DNA from 4 places in the Providencia sp. 2.29 genome. Region 4 is predicted to be linked to each of the others. Evidence: predicted binding sites of a transcription regulator. Region 4 holds the regulator's gene; each other region holds the start of a gene.
The links. Region 4 encodes LexA, which represses DNA repair genes until DNA is damaged. Its sites were predicted from a motif close to TNCTGTATGTACATACAGNA; they were not measured.
Positions count from the first base shown of each region.

Region 1: a site for LexA is predicted at 3,768-3,787, ahead of I3B46_RS12680 (metal-dependent hydrolase). Genes of this name have one in related genera too.
Region 2: a site for LexA is predicted at 3,329-3,348, ahead of mutH (DNA mismatch repair endonuclease MutH). Genes of this name have one in related genera too.
Region 3: a site for LexA is predicted at 2,715-2,734, ahead of sulA (SOS-induced cell division inhibitor SulA). Genes of this name have one in related genera too.

Region 1 covers NZ_CP065420.1:2,747,495-2,753,222, forward strand. The annotation lists gene I3B46_RS12660 (FdhF/YdeP family oxidoreductase) at 1-591, opposite strand, end outside; gene I3B46_RS12665 (fructosamine kinase family protein) at 973-1,842, shown strand; gene I3B46_RS12670 (YniB family protein) at 1,883-2,422, opposite strand; gene hxpB (hexitol phosphatase HxpB) at 2,948-3,613, shown strand; gene I3B46_RS12680 (metal-dependent hydrolase) at 3,803-4,378, shown strand; gene I3B46_RS12685 (L-cystine transporter) at 4,559-5,728, shown strand, end outside.
Region 2 covers NZ_CP065420.1:1,466,251-1,471,978, reverse strand. The annotation lists gene leuC (3-isopropylmalate dehydratase large subunit) at 1-407, shown strand, start outside; gene leuD (3-isopropylmalate dehydratase small subunit) at 420-1,022, shown strand; gene sgrR (HTH-type transcriptional regulator SgrR) at 1,338-3,017, shown strand; gene mutH (DNA mismatch repair endonuclease MutH) at 3,568-4,251, shown strand; gene I3B46_RS06520 (hypothetical protein) at 4,238-4,570, opposite strand; gene I3B46_RS06515 (Pathogenicity locus) at 4,744-4,983, opposite strand; gene I3B46_RS06510 (alpha/beta fold hydrolase) at 5,162-5,728, shown strand, end outside.
Region 3 covers NZ_CP065420.1:3,154,271-3,159,998, reverse strand. The annotation lists gene matP (macrodomain Ter protein MatP) at 64-528, shown strand; gene ompA (porin OmpA) at 747-1,820, opposite strand; gene sulA (SOS-induced cell division inhibitor SulA) at 2,176-2,697, opposite strand; gene I3B46_RS14815 (TfoX/Sxy family DNA transformation protein) at 2,930-3,532, shown strand; gene yccS (YccS family putative transporter) at 3,616-5,728, opposite strand, start outside.
Region 4 covers NZ_CP065420.1:464,726-470,453, forward strand. The annotation lists gene plsB (glycerol-3-phosphate 1-O-acyltransferase PlsB) at 1-2,083, opposite strand, end outside; gene I3B46_RS01995 (diacylglycerol kinase) at 2,210-2,584, shown strand; gene lexA (transcriptional repressor LexA) at 2,721-3,344, shown strand; gene zur (zinc uptake transcriptional repressor Zur) at 3,511-4,026, opposite strand.

The sequences.
Region 1 (5,728 bases), 2.3 Mb from region 4:
ACCCACCCCAATAGATGCAGCAAGTCCAACACTCGTTGGTTCATGGCACATATTGGAACAATCAGGGAAATTATTCGTTCCGTACTCTCTTGCAAACAGTTGATATAAAAACGCAGCTTCGTTTGAGGTGCGCCCAGAGGTATAAAACTCGACCACATTAGGGTCGGCATAGCCAGATAAATGTTTACCTATTTGTGCAAAGGCTTCTTCCCATTCAATCACTTCATAATGGTCAGTTTGCGGATTATATTTCATTGGATGCGTTAAACGACCTTCATTTTCTAAATCGTAATCATCCCACTTTAATAATTCAGTTACTGAATGTTTTGCAAAAAATTCAGGTGTGGTTCTTTTCGATGTTGCTTCCCATGACATGGCTTTTGCGCCATTTTCACATATATCGAAGGAGGCATAATGTTTAGGATCAGGCCATGCACAACCAGGGCAATCAAACCCCTGAGGCTTATTCATTTCAAACATAGCAATCACATCATGACCAATTTCCATTTGGCCTCGAATAGCTTCAGCCACGGCTTTTACCGCGCCCCAGCCAGCGGCAGGACCAGTGTAATTTTCAATTTTCTCTTTCATTTTCATTACTCTTTTTAATTTAAATATTGCAAAAAATAAACATCGAATAATTACAATCTAATTATGTATAAAATTAATTTTATTATATTCATTAGAAAATATAGCAAATAATAGTCATTACAATAAGGCTTTATTTTTTAAAAAAGAAAAATAACATTTGAAATATATTCATAGTCTTATTTCAATATTTATTTATGACTAGTTATTAATTTAAAAACAATATATCGATAATAATGAATATCTAAAATAATCCATTCAACATAATGTTATAGTTGAGCCATTTCGTGATAGGCTCTTCTTTTTAAATAATTATTGCTGTTAATTCCTAAACTGTCGCTATAGAATCGTGTTAGTGAAGACCAAAGCAAAGCGAGGTGTATCATGTGGCAAGCAATGTACCGTTTATTAAGCGAACACTTAGGTGAAGCAGAACTTCATAACAAAGAAATACTTTCTGGGGGTGATATTCATCACACGATGAAAATCGATTACGGTGACCATACCATTTTCGTCAAACAGAATCTGCGTGAATTTCTGCCTTTATTTAAACAAGAAGCCGAACAGCTTGAAATGCTTGCCAAAAGCAAAACCATCACCGTGCCTAAAGTGTATGGTGTAGGGAGTAATAAACACCACAGCTTTCTGCTATTAGAATATTTTCCTTTAAAAAGTTTTGATGCAACTAACGCATGGCGTTTCGGCCAGCAATTAGCCCACCTACATCAATGGGAAGAGCAACCGAGCTATGGTTTTGACTTTGATACAATGTTAGGCACCATCACTCAGCCAAATGGTTGGGAAAAACGGTGGAACTCTTTCTTCGCCGAAAAACGTATTGGTTTGCAATTACAAATTGCCGCTGAGAAAGGAATGGTCTTTGGCGATATTCAGCAGATCGTTGATATTGTCAAAGAGCGCCTGACAGGACATCAACCGCAACCTTCCTTACTTCATGGGGATTTGTGGCCTGCCAACTGCGCTATGACACAAGAGCAGAATGGTATTTTATATGATCCCGCCTGCTATTGGGGGGATAGAGAATGTGATATGGCAATGTTGCCTTTATACCCAGAGTTACCCATCCAAATTATTGACGGATACCAAAGTGTGTGGCCTTTACCTTCGGGCTTCCTCGAAAGGCAACCTATTTATCAACTTTATTATCTACTTTGCCAATCCAATATTTTTGGCCTTGAAAAAAGCTATTTGCACGCACGTACCATTATCGATGAGTTAATTGGCGAGAAATAATGACGGTGTTGGCCCAGCGATGCCTGACTGGGCCAGATAATTACCAATTCAGCAACTTTAATGCCAAATAGATAACTATACCGAATGCGATTGGCGAAAAATAAAGAATAAAGAATTGGGTAAATATGGTGTGTCGAGGGATCGTCACTTTAGCCTCAAGCTCTTCTTTCGAGACTTCATTTCCTTTGGCTTTTTCCAATATCACGTGATCTTCGAGGCTTTCACGAATAAATTTAATTTGTCGATACATGCGTAAGCCAGAAGCGCTTAGTGCTAAGCCAACAAAGATAAAAAGAAAGATAATGATAAAGCCGATATTCGCGCCTGAAAAACCATTGGCAACTTGAGGTACTGGGGAGTTGTTCCAGAAGACATTAAGAAACGGTGTACTTTGGCGCGTCATTTCAGCCATTAATTTAATAAAATCATTGGCTACTGCATTAATACCCTCTCCTTCTAACCCTTTCATACCCGCCAATTTGACTAATGACGCTAAAGTGGAAATCAATGCTACAAGAAAAACAATCCAACCGATAATACGCTTGCCGATTGCGACATAACTTGCAGTCTGGTAATTCATTATTGACCCTCTAAAAATTTTTTTATAACTAATCATAACTGAATTTTTATAAAGCCACCAAATTTACCACAAGGAATAATACGGATACTCGCAATTTCAGATTATTTAACTTGCGCTTTCGTGACTGCCCATTGTCGTCAGTGGCAAAGCTGCCCACTTCTTAGACCGCAACCGCGATATGACGGATTTAGGGGAGCTTGTCATTCCCATATTCCCTTGTGTCGGATATGGATTGCTGTGTTGATATCTCAGCCATGTTATCGAGCATTTTCAATCCATAACTGAATAGTTTCATAAAGATCCAACTTTTGGGGAACGTTCACACTCAAGATAAAGATGACCGTTTCGATATATATAATCAGTCAGTGACTTGCTACAATACTCATCGCAATAAAGGGCTATCAGTTTCAGATGATATGCAATACCTTGAATTGATACGGTGACAAATTAATTGGGTCAATCCTGTTACTGCATACAACACCTTGAAACATGGCAAGGTCACACATACATGAATGGAGTTTTGACATGTACCACAACTTATCCATCCAGTCTGTTATCTTTGATATGGATGGCTTGCTGATTGACTCTGAGCCTTTTTGGGCGCAAGGGGAGCGTGAAATTTTTACTCAATTAGGCATCGACCTATCCATCGCTGATAAACTACCCGATACACTAGGCTTACGAATCGACCATGTCGTAGAGCTTTGGTATCACGCTTCTCCGTGGCAAGGACATAGCCTAAAAGAAGTCGAACAGATGATTATTGATCGTGTTATTGGCTTAGTTGAAGAGCAGCGTCCCCTCCTTCCCGGTGTGCATCACGCATTAGAACTATGCCGTTCAATGGGATTGAATATCGCCCTCGCCTCTGCCTCGCCGCAATACATGTTAGAGAAAGTACTGAACTTATTTGAGATCCGTGATTATTTTTCGGCGGTTGTTTCGGCGGCTGATTTACCTCACAGTAAACCGCACCCTGAAGTTTATCTCAATGCAGCTGCTTTACTGGAGACAAAACCCATCCACTGCGTATCACTAGAAGACTCCTTTAACGGTATGATTGCTGCAAAAGCGGCAAGAATGCACTCAATCGTTGTTCCTGACCAACAGCATTTTCATGATCCGCGTTGGGGATTAGCGGATGTTAAACTCGCATCACTTAATGAACTCACCGAAAAATATTTGCGTTAATTATTTATTGCCGCTTTTTTCGCCCGTCCCTATCACGTTTTGATAGGGATATTACATAAAAGTATAAAACTCTGATGTTATTTGCTAATAACTAAGAGTTTTTTGCATTTCTAGCCCTATCATATTCTTTTTAAACGCTTTATACTGCCCTCCTAACTGTATAGATAAACAGATGGTAATTTATCCACCATGACCGCTGAAGGGCACCTGCTATTTTCTGTCGCCTCATTAATAATGGCACATAAGCTAGAGATCACACCTGAGCTTGCTCAAGGTGATTGGCTGCATATGGTGCCAGGTGCGCTATTGGGGGCATTACTCCCCGATATCGACCACCCTTCATCGATACCCGGCCGGATGTTAAGGATCCTTTCCCTGCCGATTTCCAAATTATGTGGCCATCGAGGTTTTACACACAGTTTAATCGCATGGCTACTATTAGTGCTCGCCTGTTACCAATGGCTACCGGCCAACTGGCCTATTCCTAATGATTTGATCCAAGCATTTTTACTGGGTTATATGAGCCATTTAGTGGCTGATATACTCACCCCTTCCGGAGTTCCCTTCTTATGGCCTCTGCCTTTTCGTTTTTGTTTTCCGTTACTGCGTAGCAAGTCAAATAAACGTGCAGAACGTTTTATCGCGATCGTTTTGGCTGTTTGTGCTTGCTTTATACCCGTTAGTTATAGCTTTGATTTTCATAGCCAATTTGAAAGCATAATAAAATATATTCATAATCAAATAGATATACGCATGTCTACATAGTCATCTATTTTGTAATATACTGTAAGCATCATTCATCATAAGTTATTACTTTTCAGTATAAGAATTGTCTTTTATCTGCTGATAACATATAACCAGTTGTTAGGATGAGCTAATTCCTTATAACCTTTAAGGTTTACAGCGCTAATAACATAATTCAAAAAACTGCGATTGGAGTTCGGAATGAATATTCCTTTAATTATTAATGTGCTTGTCTTTGTAGCACTGCTCATACTACTGGCAAAACTAGGGGCAAAAGGCTGGAGCCTGTCGAAAAAAGTTCTATTAGGTCTGGTTTTTGGTGTGGCATATGGCGTCGCTCTCCATTTGGTGTACGGTACTAATCACCAAACACTGAAAGACTCTATTCTCTGGTTTAATATCGTGGGTAATGGCTATGTACAGCTATTGCAAATGGTGATTATGCCATTAGTTTTCGCATCGATACTGAGCGCGGTCGCACGTCTGCACAAGGCATCATCGTTAGGTAAAATCAGTTTCTTAACTATCGGAACACTGTTATTAACCACTGCAATAGCCGCACTTATTGGTATTTTGATTGCAAATCTTTTTGGCTTAACTGCCGAAGGTTTGGTTCAAGGTCAACAAGAAACTGCTCGCCTTGATGCAATTCAAAATAATTATGCGGGCAAAGTGTCTGATCTAACTGTTCCACAACTTATTTTATCATTTATTCCTAAAAACCCATTTGCTGATCTGACGGGCGCTAGCCCAACATCTATTATCAGCGTGGTTATCTTTGCTGCCTTCTTGGGGGTTGCTGCTCTGCAATTACTCAAAGATGACCAACAACGTGGTGAAAAAGCGCTCGCGGCTATCGATGTGCTGCAAGCTTGGGCAATGAAACTCGTCCGTCTAGTTATGCGCTTAACACCTTATGGTGTCATGGCGTTGATGATCAAGGTTGTTGCAAGCTCTAACCTATCAGACATCATTAATCTAGGCACATTCGTGATAGCGTCGTACGTCGCACTAGCACTGATGTTTATCGTTCACGGTATTTTCATTGCGGTAACAGGCCTCAGTCCTATTAAGTTTTTCAAAAAAGCAGGCCCTGTATTAACATTCGCGTTCACAAGCCGTTCGAGTGCCGCCAGTATTCCTCTGAATATTGAAACTCAAACTCGTCGCTTTGGTGTTCCTGAATCTATCGCCAGCTTCTCGGCTTCATTTGGCGCGACAATCGGTCAAAACGGTTGTGCTGGTATCTATCCCGCTATGTTAGCTGTTATGGTTGCCCCCACCATGGGCATTAACCCATTTGATCCACTGTGGATTGCGACATTAGTTGGGATTGTTACTGTTAGCTCAGCAGGGGTTGCTGGTGTTGGT
Region 2 (5,728 bases), 1.0 Mb from region 4:
AATTGTCTGACGTTAAGATTGATAAAGTGTTTATTGGTTCTTGCACTAACTCACGCATTGAGGATTTGCGTGCAGCCGCCGCTATCGCAAAAGGTAAAAAAGTGGCTTCAGGGGTACAGGCGATTGTTGTTCCAGGCTCTGGACCTGTTAAAGCCCAAGCTGAGCAAGAAGGATTAGATAAGATCTTTATTGATGCAGGTTTTGAATGGCGTTTACCTGGATGCTCCATGTGCCTTGCAATGAACAATGACCGCTTAAACCCCGGCGAACGTTGCGCATCGACCAGTAACCGTAACTTTGAAGGTCGCCAAGGCCGTGCTGGACGCACCCACTTAGTTAGCCCAGCAATGGCGGCAGCGGCAGCAATCAACGGGCATTTCGCGGATGTTCGCGATATCCAAATCTAAAGGAGATCATTCATGGAAAAATTTATCACCCATACTGGCATTGTTGCCCCTTTAGATGCAGCGAATGTCGATACTGATGCCATTATTCCAAAACAGTTTTTACAAAAAGTGACTCGCACAGGGTTCGGGCAACATCTGTTTCATGACTGGCGCTTTCTTGATGATGCAGGCCAACAGCCCAACCCTGATTTTGTGTTAAACAAACCCATTTTTAAGGGGGCGACGATTTTACTTGCGCGTGAAAACTTTGGTTGTGGCTCATCGAGAGAGCATGCTCCATGGGCTTTAACAGACTTTGGCATTCAAGTCGTCATCGCGCCGAGTTTTGCTGATATTTTTTATGGTAACTCTTTCAATAACCAGTTGTTACCGATTAAATTGAGCGAAGCAGAAATCGACGAAATGTTTAACTATGTGAAGAGCAATGAAGGCTGCCAATTCACTGTTGATTTAGAAAAGCAAACGGTCAAGGCGGGTGAAAAGACTTATCGATTTGATATTGATGGCTTCCGCCGCCACTGCATGATGAACGGCCTTGATAGCATTGGCTTAACGCTGCAACATGCTGATCAAATCCGTCAATATGAGCAAAATATCCCTTCATTTATGCGTTAAGAGCAAAAACGCTGCCCCAAACGCCTGCCAATCGCAGGCGTTTTTTATTGTAAAATAGTGAATAAATTTACCATAGAGGGTTAATCTCTTTTAAAATTATCCCTATTATTAGGTATAATCATTAAAAAATTGCCATCAAAATAAAGGTAATAAAAAAGCCGATAATGATGCTATCGGCTGGTAAATTACCATTACTCAATAATTCGGGGAGTCAGTCTGTCAACTAACAGACCAAACGAGCTACATACTGGTATCTATTATCAACGGATATTAGGAAATAAAAATTGATACAATCGCCAGCGGAGTTCCTCTTTTATGACCAGTTCTCGTTTACAAACACAATTTGTTCGTCTGTGGCAACATTTTCAGGGGCAAGACAGTGAAACCACATTGCAGCATATTGCAGATACCCTGTTTTGTTCTCGACGCCATGTACGTACCTTGCTCAATAGTATGCAGTCTCATGGATGGCTTAGTTGGCAAGCCGAAGCGGGTAGAGGAAAGCGTTCTACCCTTCTGTTTCATGTTAATGGATTAGAGCTACAGCAAGCCCAAGCAGAGCGCCTATTAAAAGAAGAGAGCATAGAAAAATTGGTTGCCTTAGTCGGCGATAAAGAAACTATTCGCCAAATGGTGCTCTCCGAATTAGAAAGAAGCTATCGGCAAGGTAAAAATTTATTACGTATTATCTACTATCGAGACTTCCCCAATTTATTACCGGGAACACCTATGCGGCGTTCAGAAATTCATTTAATGAGCCAAATATTTAATGGCTTAACCCATATAAATGAGGAAAAAGGGGAAGTTGAAAATGGTATCGCACATCATTGGCAGGCGATAAGTGATACTGAATGGCGCTTTTATTTAAGGCCTAGCATCTACTTTCATCATGGTAGAGAAATGTTAGTCGATGACATCATCAGTTCGCTTATGCGTTTACGACATTGTTGGCCTCTGTTTTCACACATCCAATCGGTTACCTCTCCTCTCCCTAATGTCATCGATATTCAATTAAGTGAAGTGGATAAACAACTCCCTTTGCTACTTGGTAGCCCCCATGCAGCAATTATTCCTAAAGAGTGGGAGTCCATTGATAATTTTGACAAAATGCCAATTGGTACCGGCCCTTTTTTCGTTGAGAAAAACCTGCCTCAAAAACTCACGATTACCGCATTTGATCGCTATTTTGGTTATCGAGCACTCCTTGATGAAGTGACCATTTGGGTGGTGCCTGAACTATCTGAGCAGATGGTCTGTACCACGTTGAAAATGGACAGCGATAATAAACCTAATGATTCATTAGAAAGCAGAATGGAAGAAGGATGCTACTTTTTATTAATGGATCAACGCTCTGAGCTTTCCAGACGTAGCGATATACGTAAATGGCTGTGTAGTTTTTTAACACCAATCAATTTATTAGCTCACTGTGAATCCTTCTATCAGCGGCATTGGGCGCCTGCTTACGGATTATTGCTACATTGGCATCATAGCCGAATGCTCACACAGTTACCTAAGCCTGCTGATTTAACGGAACTCACCGTCACTTTCTATCATCAACACCATGAATTTTATTCTATTAGCCAAATCATGAAACGTGTGTTGAAAACTCAAGGCGTTGATCTAAAAATCAACATTGTTGATTATCCTGAGTGGTTTAATGGCACTGTCGAGAGCGATATTTGGCTTGCTACCGCTAACTTCTTTAAACCGCTCGAATTTTCTATTTTTGCCACCTTGTATGAAATGCCACTATTGCGCAAATGTTTAGGCTCTACGCTCTCTGAGGCGTTATCAAAATGGCGTCGGCAGGAGCTGCATGTCGAATCTTGGTGTGAAAGCCTCATTGACACACAAATTTTTCACCCTATTTTTCACCATTGGCTAGAGTTGCAAGGCCAAAAAACCATGCGCGGAGCACGCATGAATACCTTTGGTTGGTTTGATTTTAAATCTGCATGGTTTCAACCTACTGAGGATAATACACAGAAATCATAAAAGTTATAAACACTGAGAGTGAATAATAAGGATGTTATTCACTTTTTCTGTGGATATCCATGTGAACAACCCGCTAGTAATCAGGGTATATCCCTTCCCCTGTTTTTTAACAGAAAACAAGAAAACTAATTAACTTCATTAAAAACAATAGGATGAATCAATCACCCTCTCTTTATACACAGTTTATCTTTTCGACTTTATGCTTTAGGAGTTCAAATGCGCAAAGATCAATCAATGTATGATTTATCCACAAGTAATGTGCTTAACTTACCCAATTTATGTGATTAGGTTCAAAAAACTACGTAAGTCAAGCCTGTAAATACACACAGTAATTAAAGTTTTTCACAGTTATCCAATAATTCTGTGGATAACCTAGTGAATGATCCTGTGATTATTATGGGATGAACATGAATAACCTATTTTTCTTTGAGGATTATTTTTTAATAGACTGAATTATTTCCTTATATATCAGCAAATTAAATATCTCTTATAAAAAGTGATATACTATTGCTACCCTGTGAATTTTTTCTGGTTACTATTTAATCGTATTATGCCATTTATACCACCATCCCCTCCTGAAAATGAGTCCGTTTTAATGGCTAGGGCACAAGCTCTCGCTGGCTATACTCTTGGTGAATTAGCGGCATACGCTGGCTTACCTATGCCGCCCGATCTTAAACGTGACAAAGGCTGGGTGGGTATGCTGTTAGAATATTTTTTAGGAGCTACCGCTGGCAGTAAACCCGAACAAGATTTCGCCAATATTGGTGTCGAACTAAAAACCATCCCTATTGACCGAAATGGAATGCCCCTTGAAACCACATTTGTGGCGATCGCACCGCTCACAGGCAATAGTGGGTTAACATGGAAAAATAGCCATGTGTACCGAAAACTCTCTCGTGTTTTATGGTTTCCAATTGAAGGCGAACGACAAATACCACTCGCTCAACGTCGTATCGCAAGCCCATTATTATGGAGCCCTTCTCCTTTGGAAGAGCAATTGCTGCGCCAAGACTGGGAAGAGTTGATGGATCTGATTGTGTTAGGCAAAGTGGAAAGTATCACCGCTCGACATGGACAAGTCCTACAAATACGCCCTAAAGCGGCAAATAGCAAAGCACTAACAGAGGGTATTGGCGAATTTGGGCAAACAATCATGACGCTGCCGAGGGGTTTCTATCTGAAAAAAGACTTTACCGCCCCATTGCTTGCTCGACATTTTAAAATTGATTAATGGTTTTTCCTCCGTTAAAGTCGACCATTAACCCTGCAATACTCGCCTGCTCACACTGTTGTATCGTAACCGGTGCACCAACGACAAAAGCCGCTTGAATTAACTCCAACATTTTTTTGTTTAGCTCATGCTCAATAGTATTAAATACGGCGATTTGTTGCGTCGTTTTTTTGCCATCAACTAACGTTATTGTATAAAAAACACGTTGCTGATTAATCAGCTGCTCACCGAATGTCATTGCGGCAATTCTTTTTGGTATCCCTTTATAGGCTTCACATTGATTCGAAAAAATATTGATACCTTTTGGGCTCGCAGTCATCGCCATAACAGCGAATATAATAATGACTGCCCTAATAGTTTTCTTATACATGATGTTAATAATATTATGATTTAGCTTTAAGCTAACCTTAAAGCAAACCTTTTAGTACTTCATGCAAAAAGAGAGGTTGTTTTTATCAAATTAGATAATGAAACCCTTTTACCGAATCAGGGTTATTTCATGGCTTGTTTCGCCGCGGCAATTGCCCCTTCTACGGCTTTCTTCGCTTGTGGGCTATTTTTCCAGCAACTCGAGCCTGTTAAAGCAGCCCCAGCAATTAAAATGTCTTCATATGATGCTTCACTCAGTTGAGCTAATGTCGAAAATCCCATTTGTTCTAACCGACTTATAACTGTTGGGCCAACACCTTTTACCGCCAGTAGGCACTGCTTATCCGCATCTGAAAACCCCATATCAGCTCCTTATTGAGAGAACAAATAATCTTTTTCGTAATTGGCTTTGCATTATACCTGACGATTATTTTATTATTCGTTTTATGGCTAGCATTATTAAGATTCAATCAAATATACCCTTGCCACTTTCACATTGATTGTGACCATCCCGTGCCCCAAAATAAGTTAGGACTCAGCAATGCAGACAAACACATTCACAAACACGCGCCAAGGTTCACTTCAATTGTCTGATGGCCGCAACTTAAGTTGGTATGAATCAGGCCCAAGAACGGGATTTCCTGTTATTTTTTGTACTGGCGCGGGTATGAGTGGAACGTTAGGCTTTGGCCTTGAGCAACTTGATCCACTTAATATCCGACTCATCGTACCTGAACGTGCTGGGCTAGGCGAATCGTCACAAGATCCACAAAAATCGCTTTCACGTTTTGCGGCAGATATTGACGCGTTATTGCAAGCTCAGCAAATTGAGCAATATTCTGTTATTGGCTTTTCTCAAGGTGCTGTATTTGCCATGGCATTAGCTTTCTATGGCACCCCTAACACTTTATCTATTGTTGCTGGGCAAGATCAATTTGACTATCCCGCGACAAGTGCTTTATTAAAAGCCGATATTATCAATATGCAAGAGCAAGCCAGAAATACACCTGATGCGCTGTCTGATTGGTTACAGAAAAACGTGAGTGCACCTTGGTTACTGGCTTTTATACTCAATAGCAGCGCGACGGTTGATCAAAATGTTTACAAT
Region 3 (5,728 bases), 1.9 Mb from region 4:
AATTGCGTATCTTCATCTAAAATTGCTAATATAGGTCAGGTTCGATCTTCGTCAGGAAAAAATATGAAATATCAGCAGCTTGAAAATTTAGAATGTGGCTGGAAATGGGAATATCTGGTGAAGAAGTCCCGAAGTGGTGAGCCAATTACTCGGTATATCGAAAGAAGTGCCGAAAGTGAGGCTATCGCGCTATTGCTCAAAATGGAAAACCAGCCCACAGAGGTTTTAAAATGGATCGCTTTGCATATGAATCCACAATTGGATAACCGTATGAAGCAAAGCATTCGAGCAAGACGTAAACGTCATTTCAATGCTGAGCATCCCCATACCAGAAAAAAATCTATCGACCTTAACTTTTCTGTTTGGCAGCGTTTATCTAACCTTGCAGTGAAACGCAATAAAACATTATCAGAGACGATCATTCAGTTGATCGAAGATGCTGAGCATAAAGATAAGTATGAGAGCCAAATGAGTTCGTTAAAGCAAGACCTACAGGCGATTCTAGGGAATTCAAGTACCAAAAAATAGGGGGGGACGATTATCTCAAGTTGCCCGTTGATCAACCACGATCGTTTTATTCCCAACGAAATGCTTTGTAACCCGCCATTATTTTTTCGACCACGATCGATTTAATCGTAACAATGACAGATTGTGTTTAGTGAGCTGATGATTTTTAGCATAAAAAAAAACCCCATCGAAATGGGGTTTTTTGTATTCAGTTCGAAATTCGAACGAGGGGCTAAGAATTAAGCACCTGGTTGAGTGACAACTTCAGTTGTACCTTGAATTTCGATTTCAACGCGACGGTCTGGAGCCAGACACTCGATCAGAGCTGCACGGCCTTTAACGTTGTCACATTTGTTACCAGTTACTGGATCTTCTTTACCACGACCTTCAGCAGCGATTGCGCTTGCTGGAACGCCTTTAGCAACTAAGTAATCAACAACTGACTGAGCACGTTTTTGTGACAGTGGCAGGTTGTAGTTTTGTGAACCGATACGGTCTGTGAAACCAACTACCAGTACGCGACCTTGAGTTGGGTCGATGCTGCTCAGTTCGTTATACAGTTCGTTCAGTGCTTGCTGACCTTCTGGTTTCAGAGTTGCTTTGTTGAAGTTGAACAGAACGTCTGAACGCAGAGTGAAACGCTTGTTCTCAACAACTGGCGCTGGCTTAACAACTGGAGCTGGCTCAACAACTGGTGCTGCTTCTTGGTTGAAGCGGTATGCCAGACCAACGCTCAGCATGCCGTTGTCAGGACGTACGCCCAGGTTGTCGTTATCACCGATGTTGCTAACCCATTGGTAATCTAAACGAGTTGCCCAGTTTGGAGTGATTGCATATTCAACACCCAGTGCGTATACAGGAGAAACACCAGTATCGTTTTCTTTGTAACGCTCTTCACCTGTTTGGTGTGCTTTAACATCAGTACGCCATACCATACCACCTAAACGAGTGTAAACGTCTAAGTCGTCCATTACTGGATAGCTCAGTTTGGTAGTCAGAGAAACACCCATTGATTTCAGGTCGCCGTTGTTACCAGCACCTTTGTATTTCATTTTACCAAACCAGTCATAACCAAGCTCGAAGCCCATGTACTGGTTGTATTGGTAACCTGCGTATGCACCAGCACCGAAAGTATCACGGTCAGTACTTTTACCTACAGTGTTTTCACGATCAACTGGAGTGAAGCTGGTATCTTCATAGTGAGACCAACCCAGTTTAGCACCGGTATACCAAGTGTTGTCTTTTGGAGCTGCCTGCGCAACAGTTGCGAAAGCTGCTACTGCCACTGCTACTGCGATAGCTGTCTTTTTCATTTTTTACGCCTCGTTATCATCCAATATAGGCATGGCTTCAAAGAGCCTTATTATTCGCCATTGGTTTAAAATACTTGCTAGGTTTCGCTGACATTATCTACAAAAATTTATAAAAAGTAAAAAATAATGCCATAACCTTAACAAGCTAAAGTCTACAACGAACTAAAAAAGATACAAGTAGAGCAAGCAAAAATCATGGTAAAAAAACATTTTTTAGCGGATAAATCAGAGAGATAAACGTAATCCTATTTTGAGTTGATTATTATCTATCACATTGATCTCAATTATTTTTTCGGTATTTTCTGAGTCTGAGATATCCGAATGTCAAATTTACTAAGAATATTCTTAATCTTGGCTAGTGATAATAGTTAGAGTGAATTTTTAGGTTATTTTGCTGTCCAGAATGGATACTTGCGATATTATGTGTTTTTTGAGGGCGCATAATAAAGCCGATAGAATGTCCTTCTTGTGCTGCCGTTTGTAAGCGAGCAAAGTCCTGTTTATTTAATTCCGGTAGCCAACCTAAAACAACACTATAATTACCACTTCTTAATGCCTTTTCCATCGCATCTATCGTCGTTATCGACGCCATATTGCTGAGTTGCATAATTTTGTTAATAGGCAAGCCTGATTGCATTAACCAGTGACGACTTAACTTTTTATTGGGGCTTAGCCAAAGCAGCCAACGAGATTGCGCCCCGAACTGACGCAACATCGGCAGTAGAATGTAATCCATAATAGGATGTTTTTCATCGTAAACCAGCTCACTCACCATGCCTTGTTGCATCGAGCCATCAATAGGCGGTGTTGAAGGCATTGCTTGTGTGCTGTGGTTAACAGAATGTTCAGTTGCCTTGTTCCAAGAATAAATAGCCATAGTTCACCTCACAATCAAACTGTATGTATATACAGTAACTGTATATTTATCCAATATCAAGACTATTTTTTCAAAGCGCTTCGCAACTTTGTTGTTTTTATCTGCAATATTCTTGGAGTTTTTAGCGGATCCTCTCAGAATGTACTTCTGCTAATTGTTTGTAAAATTAAGGTATTTATAGTTTCACACACAAGGATGGAAGTAGATGAATGCTCATAAGGAGTTTGGGGGTATGTCTTTAACGGAAAAAAATGATTCTCGATTAGATCAGCTGTTAAAAGGTTTTGGTGAATTTAAAAAGAAAAACTATTTTGGCGGCTATTGTTTGATTGTTGATAACGTTATTGTTGGCTTAGCGCTTGATGGGCTCTTATATTTACGTGGCTGCCTTTTTGCAAGGAGCTACTTTGAATCAATTGAACTTGAACGGTTAGTTTTCAGTAAAAAAGGGATCCCACTAGAGCTGCGCTATTATCAGTTACCTCAGCAGATTTGGGAGAATGAAGCGCTTTTATTGCACTGCATTGATTTAGCCTATCGTTCAGCTATTGAAGAGCGGCAGCAAAAGCAGTCTGCCGTCACTCGGATAAAAGATTTACCTAATATGAATATGTCGGTTGAAAGGGCATTAGGGAAAATAGGTATTCATAAAGCCGACGATTTACGTGAAATAGGCGCGAAAGCGTGTTTTTTGAAGTTAAAACAGCTTGGTCGTTTTTCCCCTAGTATCAAATTATTAATTGGGTTGGCTGGTGCAATCGAAGGTTATCACAGTGCTGTGCTGCCGACACAAATTAAACAAGAGTTGATTAATTGGTACAACAGCGTTGGTTGAACCGTATTAGGCTAAAGGTCGCACAAGCGGGTGTAACAATTAACGCTGTATTTTGACACCCGCTCATCAGTTTGATTTATCCGCTATATGGCTGAATGATGGCCATTTGCAAGAGGCGAAGTAACGGGAATATTAATTTGTTTGATCATGGATTTTATTTCAGGGATCAGTTCAAGCAGCAGCCTTGTTTGTTCCATAATAAGAACCGTCTTTTCATCATCGCTGGTCGATATGCTATCTATGCGATGAGTGATACTCTCTCGTAGACGTTCTGATTTCTCATCCATTAAGGTATCTAGGCTCATGACTTGTAATGATGTTTCTACATAACAGATAGCATCACTCAAAATAATCAGGTTTTCCTCATTTTGCATTTGCTCTCGGTGCGCACCCAATGCTGAAATATAACTCAGTAAGGTGTGGTTGAGGCAGAGGAGCCTAAAGGCTTGCTCTTGAGTGACTTTATACGATTTAGGATCGGATGCCATATTGGAAACGATAGAAGCAAACTCAGCATCATTATTGTGGGCATCGCGGCGTGCAACACGGTATTCCAGACTGTTATCTTTACCTTGGTAATATTGCTGTAAAATCGCATCTAAATAGCGGCAGTTACTGTTCATGGTTTTTTGCACAACCTGCGGTAACTGGCGGAATTTCCAATCAGGCCATATAAAGCTAACAGCAAGGAAGGCTATAAAACAACCAACTAGCGTATCAATGACCCGAGGGAGAGCAACTTCAAATCCTTCCCCTAGCAGGTTGAAACAAAATAGAACGAGCAGAGTAATAAATAGTGTCGCTTGCGCATATTGGCTACTGCGGAAAACAAAAAACAGTAACCCAGAGATAACAATTAAGGTGAGCTGCCCTTCCATAGAAGGAACAAATTTTAATAGCGGCAAGCCAACGAGGATCCCAATCAGTGTGCCAATAATACGGAGTGCGAGCCGCCGTTTTGTTGCGCTATAGTTAGGCTGACAAACGAACAAGCTAGTCAATAAAATCCAATATCCTCTTTCTAAATCAAATAATTGGATGATGAGATAGCCTGTACATAATAAGAGAGACATCCTAACTGCATGGCGGAACAGGGCGGATTGCGGCGTTAAATGGTGCTTGAAGCGCGCGATGATATCACTGATGCCTGAAGGTGACTCATCTGAGAGTTGTTCAAATTGTTTATTATTCTGTTGGCGTGAACCTTGTTCGAGGCCAAGCCCTCTCAGTTGGACATCAATCCCTTTTAGATTTTTGAGTAGATTATACAGCGCCTTAATTTCATGAATTGCAGGTGACTGTTGTTTTAGCAGTTGCAGTGAGTTTTCAAGGTAAGCAAAAGTACCTTCAAAGCGCGGGTTATGTTGGTACTGCTTACGCCACAAAACAGATTGTGCTACCTGTTGGCAAGCCCGCGCTTGCATGCTAAGTAGTCGTTGGAAACGAAAGAGAATATCGCTATGGCGTAGCGTACGACTCAGTTGCTGATATTGTATGTGTGATGAGCTAGCCCGTTCATGGATATCTTGTGCAACGAAATAATATTGTAGGGTATTACGTGTTCCTTTCTGGCCTCTATCGCCTTTGAGCCGACTGAGCAGCGCAATTTTAGCCTGATTCATCGTACTGACTAAGGTGCTATTGACTAAGGCTAAATCATAGACTGACTGTTGGTAGTCATCTTCAAGATCAGGGTCGAATAAGTTGGCCTTTGCATCGAGGTAGGCGGCTAATTGTTGATAACATTGAGTGATCGCATCTTGTAAAGGCCGAACAGGGAAAAGAATGTGGCCGATCAACGTAAGAAGGTTATACCAAATAGCCCCAATAAGTAATAGGGCGGGTTGTTGGTACCAAGTATCAAATATTGGCACCCCAAGCATGGTATAGATGGCTATCAATAACGCACCAAATGCAATAGTGGCGTAGCGTTGACCTAGCGCCCCTAAGAGAATAAACCCACAGGTCGAGAGTGCCAACCCAAAAAAGAACAGAACGGGATGCGGGAACAGTAACTCAATCGAAACTGAGGCAATAAAAAAACAAAGTAGGGTGATAGCTAGGTTTTTTAATCGGCCAGTCAACCTATCATCTAGGTCGGTCAAGGCGGCCGCTACCATACCTAATGTCAGAGGGATTGTGACTTTAGGCTCTTGCCCCAATAACCAAGGGATCAGTGTCGTCCCTGTCAGGGCG
Region 4 (5,728 bases):
GACGTGGGTTAAGAATGACAATATCGTCTTCTTTTAAGCACACTAATTTCTGGTTATTTAGCTCATCAATTAAGGTATCAACGACTTCAACCAAAGAGCCACTATCAAAACGCATAAACAGTTCAGCTTTGAGGAAGGGGTAAATTTGCCCTACTTGATAGTGGATATCTTGGCGGCTAATACTTTCATGATGGAGCACAATGCTCGAGATCAGTGATGGCAACACCAATAAGTGATGAATGTTATTACGATAATAAGTCATGAGGACGGCATTCTCACGAGGAAGAATGATAATGTCTCCCATACTATCTTTTTCGACTTCAAACTTATCCATCTGCAAAGCATGTTCTAACAATTGCTCCGCTGTTTTATTTGGTGTTGTTGCATCAGCCGTATAAGGAACATTACGCAATAACTGTAGGTAACAATCGACTTGCTCAATAAGTTGCTCACGCGTCAATGAACGTTGGCGCGACGCAAGTAATGCTGTTGAGCACAGGTTAATAGCGTTAGCTGCCGCAGCATTATTAATATTGACCATAATGTGATCTGCTAGCCCACTGACGATTGGGTTTAACCAACTCGGGCGCTGAGGTTCGATAGGGTCAATCGAGTCGCGCCAATCAGGTACACGCTTTGTGAGATATTGAGAGAGTGAAATAGGCTGACCAAAATTCACATAGCCTTGGCCTAAGTTACGTAATTTACGTAGGCCGCGAACCATCGAAAAGAAGCCTTCTTTCTCTTTTTCAGCACCACGTAGCTCTTTGGCATAGGTTCCCACTTCCAGAACATTTTCATAGCCAATATAAACGGGCACGATCGTAATAGGACGAGAGTCGCCACGTAGCATCGCTTGTAGCGTCATCGACAAGGTACCTGTTTTTGGCTGAAGTAAACGGCCTGTACGGGAGCGGCCACCTTCAACAAAATATTCAATAGAGTAACCCCGCGCAAATAATTCACTGAGGTACTCACGGAATACGGTTGAATAGAGTTTATTACCTTTAAAGGTTCGACGAATAAAGAAAGCGCCGAGGTGACGGAAAATAGGCCCCGCTGGCCAGAAATTCAAGTTGATACCTGCCGCGATATGAGGAGGAACTAAGCCTTGATGATATAAAACGTATGACAGCAGCAAGTAATCCATGTGGCTGCGATGAGAAGGCACATAAACGATTTCATGACCATCTTGCGCCAATTGGCGAACCCGCTCGGCATGCTGAACGTTGATCCCTTGATATAAGCGGTTCCAAGTCCAACTTAACACTCGGTCAGTAAGACGTATCGCTTCATAAGAGAAGTTAGCGGCAATTTCTTCCATCATATTGACGGCATTTTGCTGAGCTTTCTTCAGTGGAATTTTTTTGCTACGGGCTTCGTCTTCAACCGCCTTTTCAATGGCTTTTGAGGTTAGCAGCTTATTGAATAGCTCTTGGCGAACAGGCAATTTAGGGCCAACAGCAGCAAGGCGTTGGCGTGAATAGTGAATACGCGCGACCCGTGCAAGTTTATTCGCAATAATAGTATCTGTGCCATGTTCTTGCGCCATCAAGCCCATCGACACTGGAGGGGAAAAGCGAACAAAGCTATCTCGCCCAAGCCAGATTATGGCAAAGAACTTTTGAATACCGTTAAGTAAACGCAATGGCGGCGCCGGTGTATGCCCTTCACGCCCAGGAGAGCGACCGAACATGACAGAAGCCGGTAGCATTTGGATATCAAGATTCGGATTACTACGATGCAAATCTAAGTAGGCATGGAATACCTTCACCGATTCTTTACGTGGATTAGGAGAATAATAACGAAATACTCTAGGGCCATCATCAATAAAGACGTAAGCCGGTAATTTAGTGCCATTAATGTCATTATCGACCAAAGGATCAGGTAGGCCGATAGATAAGCATTGGTGACGTAATGTTAAAAGGTCAGATTTAGAATGATATGGCAGCACATATAATGTGGGCCGACTGGTGTCCAATTCAAGTTCTGAAATAGGGTCCGTTGGAACGAGTTTGCTCTTTACCAGTAATTTAAGTGGTAAATTCAACGTGTTGTAATATATTTTACGCCATAGTGACATAAATGATTATAGCCTCTTGTTAACAATGCTTCGCAAGCATACCAGAAATCAACTGGCAAATCTGTTACTGACAATTAACTTTGACCGCAAAAAATGATTATTGTTTTGTAATTTTGAGGAATAAATATGGCAAACCAAACTAAGGGATTTACGCGTGTAATTAAGGCTGCGGGTTACTCCCTTAAAGGGTTGAAAGCAGCTTGGGTCAATGAGGCTGCATTTCGGCAAGAATCCGTTGCGGCAATACTTGCTGTCATTATCGCGTTGTGGCTGGATGTTAGCTATATCGACCGATTATTATTGATTAGCTCTGTTGTACTGGTCGCTATCGTAGAATTAATTAACAGTGCAATAGAGGCGGTCGTGGATCGTGTAGGAAGTGAATATCATGAGTTGTCTGGACGAGCGAAAGATATTGGCTCGGCGGCTGTGTTTATCACGATTGGGTTAGCTTTAGTTATTTGGGCGACGATATTGTGGCAGCATTATTTCGTTGGCTAGTCAGAAATTATCGAAAACAGAGCGATTATCGGTGAGATTACTGGCAAATATGGCATTCGAGTGATTTAAGTGTTTCAAATCTTCATTTACCTGTATATACTCACAGTCTGACTGTATAAACAAACAGGGGAACGAAATGAAAGCACTGACCGCTAGACAACAGCAAGTTTATGATCTGGTGCGCGATCACATTTCTCAGACGGGTATGCCACCTACACGTGCTGAAATAGCAGCAAGCCTTGGTTTTCGTTCGCCTAATGCGGCAGAAGAGCATCTTAAGGCCTTAGCTCGTAAAGGGGTGATAGAGATTGTTTCAGGGGCTTCTCGTGGTATCCGTTTACTGCTTGAAGAAGAAAATGATCCTGAAATTCAGGGGCTACCTTTAATTGGGCGTGTCGCTGCCGGCGAACCTTTATTAGCGCAAGAGCATATTGAAAGTCATTATCAGGTTGATCCTGAGCTATTCAAACCACATGCTGACTTTTTATTGCGTGTTAATGGGATGTCGATGAAAGATATCGGGATTATGGATGGTGACCTGTTAGCTGTTCATAAAACACAAGATGTCCGTAATGGGCAAGTGGTTGTGGCGCGTATTGAAGATGAGGTTACGGTAAAACGCTTTAAGCAACAAGGTAACCGCGTTGAGTTAATCGCCGAAAACCCAGAGTTTGCACCTATTATTGTCGATTTACGTCAACAAAATTTCACTATTGAAGGATTAGCGGTAGGTGTGATTCGCAATGGTGATTGGTGTTAATATTGGTCTTATAACCACCCTTCAAAATATTGCTGGCAGATTTTACTGTTTTCTAATATCAACCTAGGTTTGTCACTAGGTTATTAAATTAGATAAAAAGTCTGCCACTCTATTTAAGTGCTCCCTCAGCAAGTACCTACTATCAGCAGTAATTCTACGCCACTTCTTATTTCTTCTTTGTGATAACCGGTTGCTCATGGTTGTGTTCACAATGTTCATGATCCTGGCAAGTGCTGAGTTCGTAACATTCATGACATAATCCATGATTTTCTACCACAGTGTGTCTCAGGTGAAATTGGTGGCTGTTTGCAAGAGACATAATTGCTGTTTCAATTGTTGTGCAATCACTCTCTGTGACACTTCCGCAATGATCACAAATCAACATTACTGAGATATGACTCGGGTTATCGAAATGGTGACAGATAACATAACTATTTGTTGATTCTATTTTATGAATAAACCCTTGCTCTATTAAGAACTCTAAGCCTCTATAAATCGTTGGTGGTTTTGCTTGAGGCTCTACCTCTCTTAATAAATCTAATAAGTCATAAGCACTGATTGCGCCATGTTGCTGTGCAATCAGGCGTAAAACAGTTTCTCTTTGCGGTGTGAGCCGAACGCCTCTTGATTGGCAAATTTTTTCGGCCATCACTAGCAGTTTATCTTCACTCATTTTTTTCATGGTAATTGACCTTACATCAAAACTGAAAATTGCTGTTGTAAACAAGTTTACCATAACTTCATTGCAGATAGAGATGGAAATAAGAAGAGAGCAAAAGGGCTAACATAGAGAAAAATAGTTATTTATCAAAAACAAGAATGAAAATTTTAATCCGCAATATCGGACAAAAATAGAGTCATATTACATTTTAAATGTATCGCTTGAGGTTAATTGTCATAACACAGTTTGGGCGTTTTTCTTAACCGTCAGTAATTGTGAGGCTTTAGGCTAGGCTTTTCTGTTAGACCGATGTTTATCGGTAAACGGCACAAAACTGCCGATTTTGGGATGCTATAACCGTCTACGGTCATTAACCTTATAAAATTAAGGTGTAAAATTTAAAATTATGCATTTTGTTTTTTGTATCTCAATAGCGGTTAAATATTCTATTTAAGATGTCTTATTTAATTAAAATAAAGCGATAATTTGTGACTTAAGGTACTTTGTAAGTATTTTTTCGTCAATAGAAGCAACAATCACTAGGCTATTATGGGGAGTGTCTTTTTATGAATAGTTAAAAGGTCGTCTGCAATATCAATAAACTTCATTAGTGGATAATTAATTTGTAATAAAAAATTAGTAGAGGCATAAATAGAGTAGTATTTACTTAGTTATATATTCTAATGTATTTATTTAGCGAATATTGTTTCACTGCCCGTGACCCACATAATCAAAAATAAATCTTGAGTTTCATATCACTTTATTTTTCTAGTTATAAACTCATACCGCGAGAAGTCTTTGAAATACTTCTATCATCTTCTTTATAGATGAATATCTTTATATTCTCTCACTTCACCCTTAGATAAAGGAATATCATCGTTCACTACTAAGCGACTGCATATGAGGCATGTTTCCCCTATCTATATAGGAGAACAGCGTTGATATGTTTAGGATTATCATGGTTTTTTAAAGGTAACGATTAGAGATAGAGCATTGCTATTGAAAAATTACTCTCTTGAGTGGAGATACATCTTTGTATCTAAGTAAAGTAATGCCATAAGTTTAATTAAAAAATAGCCATTTGGTGAAATTCTAAATAAAACCAAAGGGTAATCATTACACTCAAAGCGGATGACACGAAAAGTAAAGAACTGTTACATTTAGGGTGAATGTCAATTAAGACTTATCTTACAACAATTCAACCACATAGATTTAATTATCTTCTTTTGTGTGTAAACTAGTGTTAAGTATTGTTAAATTATAAAATATAGAATTTTATTTCAGCACGTTCCTTGTTTATAGTTTTATATGTAATGAAATTATTTCAAACAAATGGATACAAATGTAAATTTTTATAAATTATTTACCTTTTATAAATATAAATTAATCCAATTTTGATGGCTAAAAATATGATTTTTTAGCTTTTGTGGTTGTTTATTCTTTTGTCTTGGTGTTTGTAAATATTATATTTTGTTTGTAGTGCTTTTTTGTTGTGTTTTTGACAAAAGATATTGTTGCGGTAATATTGGAACCAGTTGATGAGGATGTTTGGAAATATTCTTCATATTGAAAAAGATAATTATGCTACTACGTTTTGCTTTTAGAGAAAACGCGATTAGATAAAGATTTTGATATCTTCCAAATATAAGAAAACTCCTAACATTAAATATGTTCCTGATGTTGGCTATTATCTTTGTCTAGTTAATAGTTAATGAAATGACTA